DNA from 2 places in the Paucidesulfovibrio gracilis DSM 16080 genome. Region 2 is predicted to be linked to the other one. Evidence: predicted binding sites of a transcription regulator. Region 2 holds the regulator's gene; the other holds the start of a gene.
The links. The regulator sigma-54, encoded in region 2, starts transcription at its own class of promoters, with help from an activator protein. The targets are predictions, from matches to a motif close to CTGGCACGGNNNNTGCTT.

Region 1 (6,108 bases), on a different contig from region 2:
CGGACCCGGCCAAGGACGTGCTCTACCAGATTTCCACCATCGCCAAGCTCAAAGCCGGATACTACGACTCGGAACAGACCGTCACTGATCTGCTGGAGCGGGGCGACTTCGGCATCGGCACCTTTCAGGGGCTGGATGGAGAAATGTTCGTGCGCAACGGGCAGGTCTGGCAGATTCCAGTCACCGGCACGCCCAAACGGATCCGTGGCGGCCTGGGCGTACCATTTGCCCAGGTGACGTATTTTGAACCGGACCTGGAGTTCACTTTCAAATACGTAGCGGATTATGATGACTTCAAAAAACGTCTGCTGGACGAGTTGCCCGGGCCGGATATGCTCTACGCCGTGCACGTCAGCGGTACGTTCCAGTATGTCCAGGCCCGCAGCGTCCCGGCCAGCCAACAACCCTTTCCATCCCTGGCCGAGGTCATCGAGCGGCAGGCCGTGTTCCCGCTGCACAACCGCAGCGGGCATATGGTGGGCTGGCACACCCCACATTATATGACCGGTGTGGGCGCGCCCGGGTTGCATCTGCATTTTCTCGACGACATGGAAAGCGCGGGCGGCCATGTGCTTGATTTCAGCGCCGCCGAAGTGACCATCCAGCTCGACGTAACCCCGGTCATGGAAATCCGGCTGCCGAAAAATACGGCCTTTTGATCGAACAACCGTCCGATCAACTCGGCGGCTTTGCGCCGTTGGATCAGAGCAGCCGCTTGGCGTACGCCTCCGGCATGCCCACCCGCTTCATGGCCTGCACGGTCTTTTGCGCGTCGTACTCCACAAACACGGCCCGCAGCGTGGCGGCCGCTTTGTTCAGCAGCACGTACTTGGCCCGCTTGTCCGCGTCACGGGGCTGGCCCACGGCGCCCACGTTCACCAGGTAGCGGCGGGTTCGATCCAGGGGGACGGGCTGGTCCGTGATGTCCTCGCGCCACGCTTTTTCGCCGTCATACACATAGAGATTCAGCTCGTGCGTATGCCCGGCGAACGCCAGCCAATGGGCATACGACGCGAATACCTCGGCCAGATCGTCTTCATCCAGGGTGTAGAGGTACTTGTTCACGGAGTCGGGCGGACAGCCGTGGACAAAGAGCATGTCCCCGCGTTCCATGGTCGGGGGCAGGGTCTGAATCCATTCCAGCGTGGAATCCGAAAGCAGGGTGCGCGTCTTTTGCAAGACCTTGCGCACCGGCGGCACGAACCAATCCATATATTCCTTGCCCTGCAAGCCCTGCTCATGGTTGCCCAGCACCATGGGGATGCCGCGTTCACGGATGCGGTTCACGCAGCCTTCCGGGTCGGGTCCGTACCCGATGGCGTCGCCCAGGCAAATACTATCCTTTACCCCGCGCCGCTCGATGTCCTCAAGCACGCGGTCCAATGCCTCAATATTGCCGTGCGCGTCGGAAATGACGGCCAGCGCATCCGTTGTGATCAGTGTTTCGCTCATGGGGTTGTTGTAGCCGGGGCAACATGCGGATGCAAGCACAGCGCCGGTTGCCGCCACAAGGGGAAAACGTTTTGCACATCCCCCTTGCAGTGCCTTCCCACGCCATGCCCCGGCCAAGCAAGACGCGGCCGGTAAAGGGGATTTCCAAAGGGGTCGCGGACCCTTTGACCGCCGGCGGCCTGCCTTTGTCTTCCCCAGCCTGTTGATCCGGCGGAGCTGTTTTCCCATCCCTCCCCTCCATGCATCCGTTGGTTGCGACCCGCTTTTCATCCTGTCCACGTAGGAAATATCCAACGCCGGATACTTTTTACGAGGTGTAAAAGATCCTGACAGTTCCGGGTGTAAACCATTTGGACACCTGGTGAACCCGCCTTTAGTCTATCGCATGATTTCAATATGTTAGCCGTTCTTTTTCGGCATGTGAATTCTGGCACGCATGTTGCCTTTAGAAAGGCAGACCGTGGAGTGAAACCGTGAACAGGAATGAAATCATGATCCTCATTGTGGACCGCAACCCGCATGTGCGTGAATTTCTCGGCCGGGAGTTTCGGAGCCGAGGTTTCGGTATTTGCGCAGCGGGAAGCGCAGAAGCCATGCGTTGTCGGCTTGCTTCGTCCACGCGCCCGGATCTGGTCATTCTTGATCCGGATCTCCCTCCCTACGGTGAAGACGCGTTGTTGGGCGAGCTGTGCTCCGCGCATCCGGACCTGCCGCTGGTGCTGCATGGCCACGGCGTGGGCGACTATTCGTGTCCCGGTCCGGGGGTGATCGAACTGGTGGAGAAGAGCGGACGCACAGACGCCCTGGGTGCGGCGGTGGATCGGGCGCTTTGGCGCGCCTCCCGGCGCACGGACGCGCTTTGATGCGGCGAACGAGGCAGGCACGGAGGAACAGCGGCATGACGGATAAGAGCTATTACAGCCAGTTGCGGCGCAGCATCATCGGCACCATCGTGGTCGTGTCCCTCACTCCGTTGATCGTGCTGGCGGCGTTGGGCGGGTATCAATTCCACTCCGCCTACAAGCAGAAGATGCTCGCGCACATGGAACAGCTGGTTTTTGGCCACCAGCAGAGCATCGACGCATTTCTTTCCGGCAAGCTGGCGGAAATCCGGGTGCTTACCGACGTAGCCGGGTTTGACAAGGTTCGTGACGATGCGGGCCTGGCCGATCTGCTGCAAAGCCTGCAGGAGCGGCACGACGGCGTGTTCGTGGACCTGGGGCTGGTCAATGCCCAGGGAACCCAGGTGGCCTATTCCGGTCCCTTCCGCCTGGGCCGGGCCGACTACGCGCATGCGCTCTGGTTCCAGGAGACCATGCAGCGCGAGTACTACATTTCGGACGTGTTCCTCGGGCTGCGCGGCCTGCCGCACTTCATCGTAGCCGTGAAGCATTCCTGGCAGGGGCAGGAGTATATCCTGCGCTCCACCATCGACTTTGTGGCCTTCAACCGATTGGTGGAGAACATCCGCATCGGTGAAACCGGCCTTGCCTACATCGTGAGCCGTGGCGGGGAGTTTCAGACCAAGCCGCGCCGCACCATGAGCATGACGCCGGATTTCCTCAACGAGGTGCTGACCCCCGAGCAGGATTTGCGGACCCACCGCTTTGGCCAGTCCAAGCCCCATGTGCGTCTGGCCGAGGATCCGTCCACGGGCGAGGACACGGTGTACGTGACCGCCTCCCTGAAGAACGGCGACTGGCTGCTGGTGCTCCAGCAGAGCCAGGACGACGCCTTCCGGCTCTTTTTGCGGGCGCGCAACTTCGCCCTGGTGGGCGTGACCCTCAGCGCCCTGGCCATCATGTTCATGGCCTTTGTGCTCTCCAAGCGCATCCTGAACACGGTGGTGGAAACGGACCAGCAAAAGGAAATGATGAATGAGCAGGTCATTGAGGCGGGCAAGCTGGCGTCTTTGGGCGAGCTGGCCGCGGGCATTGCCCATGAGATCAACAACCCCGTGGCCATCATGGTGGAGGAAGCGGGCTGGATTCAGGATCTCATGGAAGAGGAAGACCTGCGCGGCAGCAAGGACGCGGACGAGGTGCTCCGCGCCCTGAGCCAGATCCGCACCCAGGGCGGGCGTTGCAAGGAAATCACCCACAAGCTGCTTTCCTTTGCCCGCAAGATCGACCCCACCATGAAGCGGGTACACATCAATGACCTGATCGAGGAAATGGCGGCGCTTTCCGAGCAGCGCGCCCGTTTCGCCAATGTCCACATCGTAACGGAACTGGACGGGACATTGCCGCCCATCGAGGCTTCCCCTTCGGAATTGCAGCAGGTCTTTTTGAACCTGATCAACAACGCCATCGACGCCATGGACAACCACGAGGGCGGACAGCTCAAGGTCACCAGCCGCGTGGAAAACCATCAGGCCGTCATTTCCGTGGCGGATACGGGCCAGGGCATTCCCAAGGCCAACCTGCAAAAGATCTTCGATCCCTTCTTCACCACCAAGCCCGTGGGCAAGGGAACCGGGCTGGGGCTTTCGATCTGCTACGGCATCATCCAGAAGATGGGCGGGGAGATCAGCGTTTCCAGTGTGTTGGACGTCGGGACCACCTTCCACATCCGGCTGCCCCTGCGGCGCGATGCGGAAGCCTCCGAGCGGGAATAGGGCGGACGAATTTCAGCGGGCCCGCCGTGCCGGGACCGTGAGGCGGAATGAACGGAAACAAGGAGGAGGAGAACCATGAGTATCGCCACTGTGTTGCTCGTGGATGATGAACAGGCGTTTGTGGACGCCATGACCAAGCGGCTCAAGCGGCGGGATGTGGATGTGCGCGCCGCGCACAGCGGGCAGGAATGCCTGGACGTGCTCGCTTCCCAGCCGGACTTGGAGGTGGTGGTGCTGGACGTGAAGATGCCCGGCATGGACGGGGTGGAAACGCTCAAGCGCATCAAGACGGATTTCCCGCTGGCCGAGGTGATCATGCTCACCGGTCATGCCACCGTGGAAACCGCCATCGACGGCATGAAGCTTGGCGCCTTCGACTATCTGATGAAGCCCTGCGACATGGACGTCCTTATGGAAAAGATCGACGCGGCCGCCACCAAGAAGCGGCAGCACGAGGAAAAGATTCTCGAGGCGCGGGCTCAGAGCATTGCCATGCGCCGCGGGGATTAGCCAAGCCGGGAGGACCGCATGTCGAACCAGGCCGGAACCATACGGATGCTCCTCGTGGACGACGAGGCCGGATTCGTGGACGTCATGAGCAAGCGGCTCAAGCGACGGGATGTGCAGGTGACCCCGGCCCTTTCCGGGGCCGTGGCCATCCAGATCCTGCGCAAGCACGACTTTGACGTGGCCGTGGTGGACCTGAAGATGGAAGACATGGACGGCATCGAGCTGCTCAGCGTCGTCAAGAAGATGGTTCCGGAAATGCCCGTGATCATGCTTACGGGCCACGGTTCGGAACAGGCAGCCCGGGAAGGCATGGAACACGGGGCTTTTGATTATCTGCTCAAGCCCTGCGAACTGGAAAACCTCATGGCCAAAATCCATCAGGCCGTGGGCAAGTGAGGTGCGCATGGACCCCATCAGGTTGTTGCTCGTGGACGACGAGGCCGAGTTTTTGCGGACGCTTTCCAAGCGGCTGCACCGTCGCGGACTCACCGCGGAATTGGCCCACTCCGGCGAGAGCGCCCTGGAGAACCTACGCCAACACCCGGCGGACGTGGTGGTGCTGGACGTGAAAATGCCCGGCATGAGCGGCATTGAAACGCTGCGGACCCTCAAGCGGGAACACCCCCTCACCGAGGTGATTCTGCTTACGGGCCACGCCGACCTGGACGCCGCGGTGCAGGGCATGGAGCTGGGCGCGTTCGACTACCTGATGAAGCCCATGGACATCGACGAATTGCTCTTCAAGATCCAGGACGCCTATACGCGCAAGGATCTGCATGAACGGAAAATACGGGTCACCTCGGACCGGCTCACCCGGCAGAGGCAGCCCGACTGACAGGCAAAACGTTAAGGGGAATTTGCAGTCGTATTGCAAAAACCGACTTTTATCGGAGAGGAGTCAAAACATCATGAGAAAGCTGTACAAGATGATGCACATGGCGTCCGTGGCCCACGCCCGTTGGGACTATGAGACGTCCATGAACATCCTGAAGAGCCGCAAGCGCATGCTCATCCTGCTGCTCGTGGCACTTCCGGCGATTTTGTTCTCGGTGGCCATGGCCGTTGAGCCGAGCACCCTGCCCGACATTCTGGGGGGGAAAAAGGCGTACAGTCCCGCGTTCTACACCCCGGAAATCTTCCTGGTTTCCATCCTCATCGGCCTTTGTGCCGGGTTGATCACCGGCTGCATCGGCGCGGGCGGCGGGTTCATCATCACCCCCGCGCTCATGAGCGCGGGCATCAAGGGTATTCTGGCCGTGGGTACGGACCTGTTCCACATCTTTGCCAAGGCCATCATGGGTACCACGGTGCACAAGAAGCTCGGCAACGTTTCCGTGGGGCTGGCCATCGCCTTCCTGGCGGGGTCCATTGCGGGCGTCGTGGGCGGCGGGTTCATCAACCACTACCTCTACAACCTGAACCCGGTGCTTTCCGACACCTTCATCTCTTTGGTCTACGTGGTGCTGCTCGGCTTTTTGGGCATCTATGCCATGCTGGACTTCCTCAAGCTGAAGAAGGCCGGCGGCGGT
Region 2 (6,108 bases):
CCTGGTTCCCGGAGGCTTCGGATCCCGCGGTGTGCCTGGCAAAATCGCGGCCATCCGCTATGCAAGGGAGAACAAAGTACCCTTCTTTGGTATCTGTCTGGGAATGCAGTGTGCCGTGATTGAATTCGCACGCAATGTCTGCGGATTGGAAGAGGCGACTTCCGAAGAGTTCGACAGCAAGGCCGAAGATCTCATCATCTATCTCATGACCGAGTGGTTCGACTTCCGCACCAAGAAAAAAGAAACGCGCTGCGTGGAGTCCGACAAGGGCGGAACTATGCGTTTGGGAGCCTACCCCTGCAAGGTGGCGAAGGATACCACGGCGTACAACGCGTACGGACAGGCCCGCGTCGAGGAACGGCACCGCCACCGTTTCGAGTTCAACAACAAGTATTTGGAATTGATGCGCGAAAAAGGTATGGTGTTTTCGGGGATGGCTCCGGACGATTCCCTGGTGGAGATGGTGGAATTACCCGATCATCCGTGGTTCCTGGGGTGTCAGTTCCATCCGGAGTTCAATTCACGGCCCATGAGTCCGCATCCCCTGTTCCAAGGATTCATTGCAGCGGCTAAAAACAATAAGGGCTGATACATGGCGAATGCCTTGTTTGAACGTTGCCGGGGCCAGTTTTTCGTCATGACGGGGCCATGCGCCCTGGAAAGCCGTGAATTGGCCCTGGCAACGGCTCGCGAACTCGCCAGAATCGCCGAAGAGCTGGATATCCCACTGATATTCAAAAGCTCCTTTGACAAAGCCAACCGCACGTCCCTGACCAGCTTCCGCGGGCCAGGGCTGCGGCGCGGCTTGGATTGGCTGGCGGAAATCAAGGACGCCACTGGACTGCCTGTTGTCACGGACATCCACCTTCCAGAACAGGCGGAACGTGTGGCTGAAGTGGCGGACGTGCTGCAAATTCCGGCTTTTTTATGCCGTCAGACGGATTTGCTGGTGGCCGCGGCCAAAACAAACCGGATTATCAATGTGAAGAAGGGCCAGTTCTTGGCTCCGTGGGATATGCGGCACGCTCTGGACAAGCTTCGGGACTCCGGCAATACCGATGTCTGGCTCACGGAACGTGGTGCCAGTTTTGGCTATAATAATCTCGTGGTGGACATGCGTTCCATTCCGGAGATGCAGAACCTTGGCGTTCCCGTTGTGATGGACGCTACGCACTCCGTTCAATTGCCCGGCGGCCAGGGCGGTTGTTCCGGAGGACAACGTCAATATGTTCCTGTTCTGGCCCGTGCCGCTGTAGCGGCTGGTGCCGATGGTGTGTTCCTGGAGGTGCATCCGGATCCGGATTCGGCTCTGTGCGATGGTCCAAACAGTTGGCCTTTGGGACAAACCCGTGAATTGCTCGCAACGCTTCGTTCTCTCTGGAGTCTGACGCATGACTGATCTTCGCGCTCGTGCTGCCGCTGTCCGTCTTCTGGTCCTTGATGTGGACGGGGTGCTTACGGATGGCGGGCTGTATTACGACGCCCAAGGGCGGGTAACCAAGCGTTTTGATGTTCAGGATGGTCTGGGCATCAAGTTGGCCCAACAAGTCGGTTTGGACGTGGCCGTGATTACAGGGTTGAATCATGGCGCGGTTGAGTCTCGGATTCGGGAACTCGGCATCGTTGAATATCACGCGGGCCATCTGGATAAGATTCCTCTGATGCAGGGAATTTTGGATCGCCTTGGTCTTGATTGGAATCAAGCTGCTTATTTAGGCGACGATTGGGTCGATGCAGGCGTCTTGCGCCGTGTCGGAATTCCCATGGCCGTACCCAATGCCAGAAATGTGGTCCGTGAGTTGGCCGCCTGGATAGCGTCCAGCTCTGGGGGGCATGGCGCCGTTCGCGAGGCGATCGAATTTTTGCTGGATTGCCGGGGTGAATTGGATTCGCTATGGCAGAAATGGAGCGGTGAATGAAGTTTCGGATCCTGCTGGCGTGGATGTTGGTCCTTGGGCTTGGTATACTAATCGGGACCACGTTTTTCCCCGGTGGGGAAGAGCCGTTGCAGCAGATCAAGGAAGCGCCGCTGGATGAGGAAGTGACACCGGAGCGGGTGGAGAGCGCTGATCTGGACGCCCTGGGTGCCGATATTTTTGCCGAGGATATCGAGCTGGTTCAGGGAGTGGATGGTCGTATCGACTGGAAGCTCAAGGCCAAGGGTGCCGAGTATGACCAGGGAGACAACACGGTTCGTATTCTCGCACCGCAACTTTCGGCCTATGTTGGCGAGGAACGAGACGAGGTCTATGTTCGTGCAGATATGGGGCAGGTTGACCAGCGTGCGGACAATTTCAGGCTTTGGGATAATGTTTCGGGCCGTTACGGTCTTTTTGCTATCAAGGCTGATGAATTCGACTATATTGGTGCCATGGACAAGGTTTACCTCAAAGGGCGGGTCGTCATCCGTCACGGTGACGTGACCATAAGTGCCTCGGCCATTGAGATCGACACCAAGACCAGACTCCTTGTCGCCGCTGGTGGTGTTGAGGCCGTGTTTACGCTTCGTGATTTGGAGAAAGGCGCACCATAGCGGCGGGGAAGACGGTTTGGGGCAAGGTTGTGAACTTTTGTTGTCAAAAATGGTGGAGTTGTAATGCGAAAAGGGTTTTGTCGCCATGCATTGTGTTTCGTCTTGCTGGGGCTGATGTGTTGCTTGGCTGGGACTGATGCTCTGGCGCAGACCACTTCGGATTCATCATGGGGGGAAATCCGTTCGGCTTCGCAAAATCTTAATGTCCGCCAGAAGAGGGATCATCGATCTGAGCATGTGCTGACCTTGAAAAAAGGAGAGCGCGTGAAAGTCGATTTTCTGGAAAACGGGTGGTATGCAGTGTTCCCTGAGGAGGCGGTCCATCGCGATCTTTCTCTGGCCCTCGGTTTTGCCAAAGCCAAATATTTGCACCGTGTCGCAGCGGAACCCGCTCCATTGATGGAATCTGAACATGGCGACACTGCTCCATCGACTGCCGTTACTGCCGTAGATGCTGGCTCTGCCCAGGTGGCGGATGAGCCCTTCCGAAGTCCCAAAGTGGTGGCCGAGGTCCAGGAACGGCCTGAGGATGTTCCGGACGCTGGTCCGGCAGGAAAGGAGCCGGTTCGAATTACGGCGGATAGGCTGACATACAATGATGCGGAGCGCACGGTAACGTTTTCCGGAAATGTGGAGGCTGTTCACGAGGGGATGAAACTTTGGTCGGAACGATTGACCGCCCATTTCAGCAAGCAGGGCGAACCAGGTGAAGAGATCGATCGAATTGTGGCATCTGGCGGCGTAACGATGCGCAAGGATGAGATTGAAGGGAAGAGTGATACCGTGACGTACCACGTCAAGGAAGCTTTGTTGCTGATGCAGGGAAATCCGGTGATTACTGAAGGGAAGAACAAGGTTACGGGAAAGGTGATCAAATTCTACGTCCGCGAGAAGCGGAGTGAAGTCGTGGGCGGCAGCGGCAAGCGTGTGGAGGCGATTTTGTTTGCCCCGGAAGGCATGGAGGCACCGTAGAGATGCCCGACCAGCTTTCGGCCACCGGGCTTTCCAAACGGTACGGCAAGCGTGAAGTGGTTCACGGGGTGGATGTGGCTTTGACCCGTAAAGAAGTCGTGGGCTTGCTTGGTCCCAACGGAGCGGGTAAAACAACCACTTTTTATATGCTTGCCGGCATCATCAAACCCAACTCCGGGTCCGTTTCCCTCGGTTCTCGTGCAATCACCAGACTTCCTTTGCATGAACGAGCTCGCATGGGGCTGTCCTATCTTCCGCAGGAGAGTTCGGTTTTTCGTAAGCTCACTGTGTTGGAAAACCTTATGATCATTTTGGAGCAGACCTCCCTGAAGCGGGCCCAGCGCCGCAAGCGGGCCGCCGAACTGCTTCGCATGTTCAACATAACCAAGCTGGCGCATCAAAAAGCCATGTTTCTGTCCGGTGGGGAGCGTCGCCGCCTGGAAATCGCTCGTGCTCTGATTATGAATCCGAAGTTTATTCTTCTCGATGAGCCGTTTGCTGGGATTGACCCCATTGCGGTCATTGATATTCAGGAGATCATTTCGATTTTAAAGAAGATGGGGATCGGGATTTTAATTTCAGATCATAATGTGCGAGAAACTTTGAATATTTGCGATAGGGCATATTTGGTGTACGAGGGGACGATTATTCTGGAAGGCACCCCTGACGAGATTGTTCAGGACTCCAAGGCCCGAAAGGTGTACCTCGGCGAAAATTTTTGCCTTTGATACTTTTACCTCCCTGATCTCCGCATTACCTCCTTTTTTCGTCCGGCTTTTTGGTCGTTGTGGATTTACAGCCTGCATGAAGGTTGGTACAGTTCTTTCATGTCGCTCTCTCAAAGCGACGTATTTCTATTTTTTCAGTATGTTAAGATGTATTCCTTGCGCGAGTAGCTAATCTGTGAGATAGTAGAGGCAAGGATATCATTTCTAACCGACGGCCCCGTGTTGATTCTTTTGAGTTTCATGCGGCGCGCCGTGGCGATGGGTAGTATGGGACTGGAATTACGACAACAACTCAAGCTCAGTCAGCAACTTGTCATGACGCCGCAACTGCAGCAGGCCATCAAGTTGCTGCAACTTTCCCGCCTGGAATTGCTTGAATCCGTACAGCAGGAATTGTTGGAAAATCCGTTTCTTGATGAAAAGGAAGCCGACGACCCGCAACCAGAAGATACGCAATCCAAGGAGAGCGAGGAGGGGGATGCCCAGGCGGAGTTGATGCGTGACGCTGATTGGGAAAATTACATTGGTGAGTTCTCCAGCTCATCCAAGCAGTCCCAGGTCCGTGAAGCAGAGATCCCCGAAGAGGGGTTGTCGTTTGAAGCACGGCTTGCCTCAAAACCCTCCCTGCATGGTCATCTAAATTGGCAGATGCGGCTTTCCAACTTTACCGACGAAGAGTTGGCCGTTGGTGATGTCGTTCTGGGGAATCTGGATGATCGGGGATATTTGCAGGCAGATGTTCAGGACTTGCTAGCGCTTGTGGAGTCTGATCCCGAAACCGTGGAAAGCGTTATCCAGCGGATTCAGCGGCTGGACCCGGTGGGCGTGGCGGCCAGATCACCGCGTGAGTGCCTGAAGGTCCAGCTTGAGTTTTTTGATTATACGGATCCCATCCTGTTGGACTTGGTTGATCAGCATTTGGAAGATTTGGAGAAGCGTCGCTATAAGCCGTTAGCCAGAAAGTTTAAGATCAGTCTTGATAAACTGAAGAAATATATTGAAGTTATTCAAAAACTAGATCCAATGCCCGGGGCGAGTTTTTCCAGCACGGAGCCGCATTATGTCAGCCCGGATGTCTTCGTGTATAAATATGGTGATGATTTTGTTATCGTGCTGAATGAGGATGGACTGCCCCGCTTGACGCTCAACTCGTTCTACATGGACGATATTGGGAATTGTACCGGCAAGGATAAGGAATATTTTCAGGACAAAATGCGATCCGCGGCCTGGCTGCTCAAAAGTTTATATCAACGGCAGCGAACATTGTATAAGGTGATGGAGAGTATTGTCCGTTTTCAGCGTGATTTTTTCGAACAGGGCGTGGCCAAGCTCAAACCGCTGATCCTTAAAGACGTGGCGGAAGACATTAATATGCATGAATCCACGGTCAGCCGGATTACGACGAGCAAGTATGTCTCCACACCGCATGGGATATTTGAACTGAAGTTTTTCTTTAACAGCGCTCTGGATCTGGGAGACGGCACTCAGGTTGGTTCGGAATCGGTCAAGGCGCTGATTAAGCAACTCATCAGTGGTGAAAATCCGAAGAAACCGCTGAGCGACGAAACGATCGGCGAGATGCTCAAAGCTGAACTGGACGTAAATATTGCGCGGCGTACCGTTGCGAAATACCGTTCGGCTATGGATATCCCCTCGTCTTCGAAGCGCAAGCAGATTTTATAACATTGCCCACTCAACCTCTACTCCAAGGAGGATTGTGCATGAACATCAGTTTCAACTTTAAGAATTTCGACCCCTCTCCCCACCTCAAGGAGTATGCTGCCAAGCGGTTCGACAAGGTTTCCAAGTTCATTCAAGATTCGGACGAGTCCGATCTTCAGGTCAACTTGGCCGTGGAAAAAACCCGCCAGCAGG

Region 1: a site for sigma-54 is predicted at 1,880-1,897, ahead of B5D49_RS13620 (DNA-binding transcriptional response regulator). Genes of this name have one in related genera too.

Annotation. Positions count from the first base shown of each region.
Region 1 is NZ_FUYC01000026.1:10,352-16,459, reverse strand. It holds gene budA (acetolactate decarboxylase) at 1-659, shown strand, start outside; gene B5D49_RS13625 (metallophosphoesterase family protein) at 703-1,452, opposite strand; gene B5D49_RS13620 (DNA-binding transcriptional response regulator) at 1,926-2,315, shown strand; gene B5D49_RS13615 (sensor histidine kinase) at 2,351-4,069, shown strand; gene B5D49_RS13610 (response regulator) at 4,145-4,579, shown strand; gene B5D49_RS13605 (response regulator) at 4,598-4,975, shown strand; gene B5D49_RS13600 (response regulator) at 4,983-5,414, shown strand; gene B5D49_RS13595 (sulfite exporter TauE/SafE family protein) at 5,488-6,108, shown strand, end outside.
Region 2 is NZ_FUYC01000003.1:281,319-287,426, forward strand. It holds gene B5D49_RS05595 (CTP synthase) at 1-589, shown strand, start outside; gene kdsA (3-deoxy-8-phosphooctulonate synthase) at 593-1,399, shown strand; gene B5D49_RS05605 (KdsC family phosphatase) at 1,392-1,919, shown strand; gene lptC (LPS export ABC transporter periplasmic protein LptC) at 1,916-2,533, shown strand; gene lptA (lipopolysaccharide transport periplasmic protein LptA) at 2,597-3,505, shown strand; gene lptB (LPS export ABC transporter ATP-binding protein) at 3,508-4,233, shown strand; gene rpoN (RNA polymerase factor sigma-54) at 4,501-5,916, shown strand; gene hpf (ribosome hibernation-promoting factor, HPF/YfiA family) at 5,955-6,108, shown strand, end outside.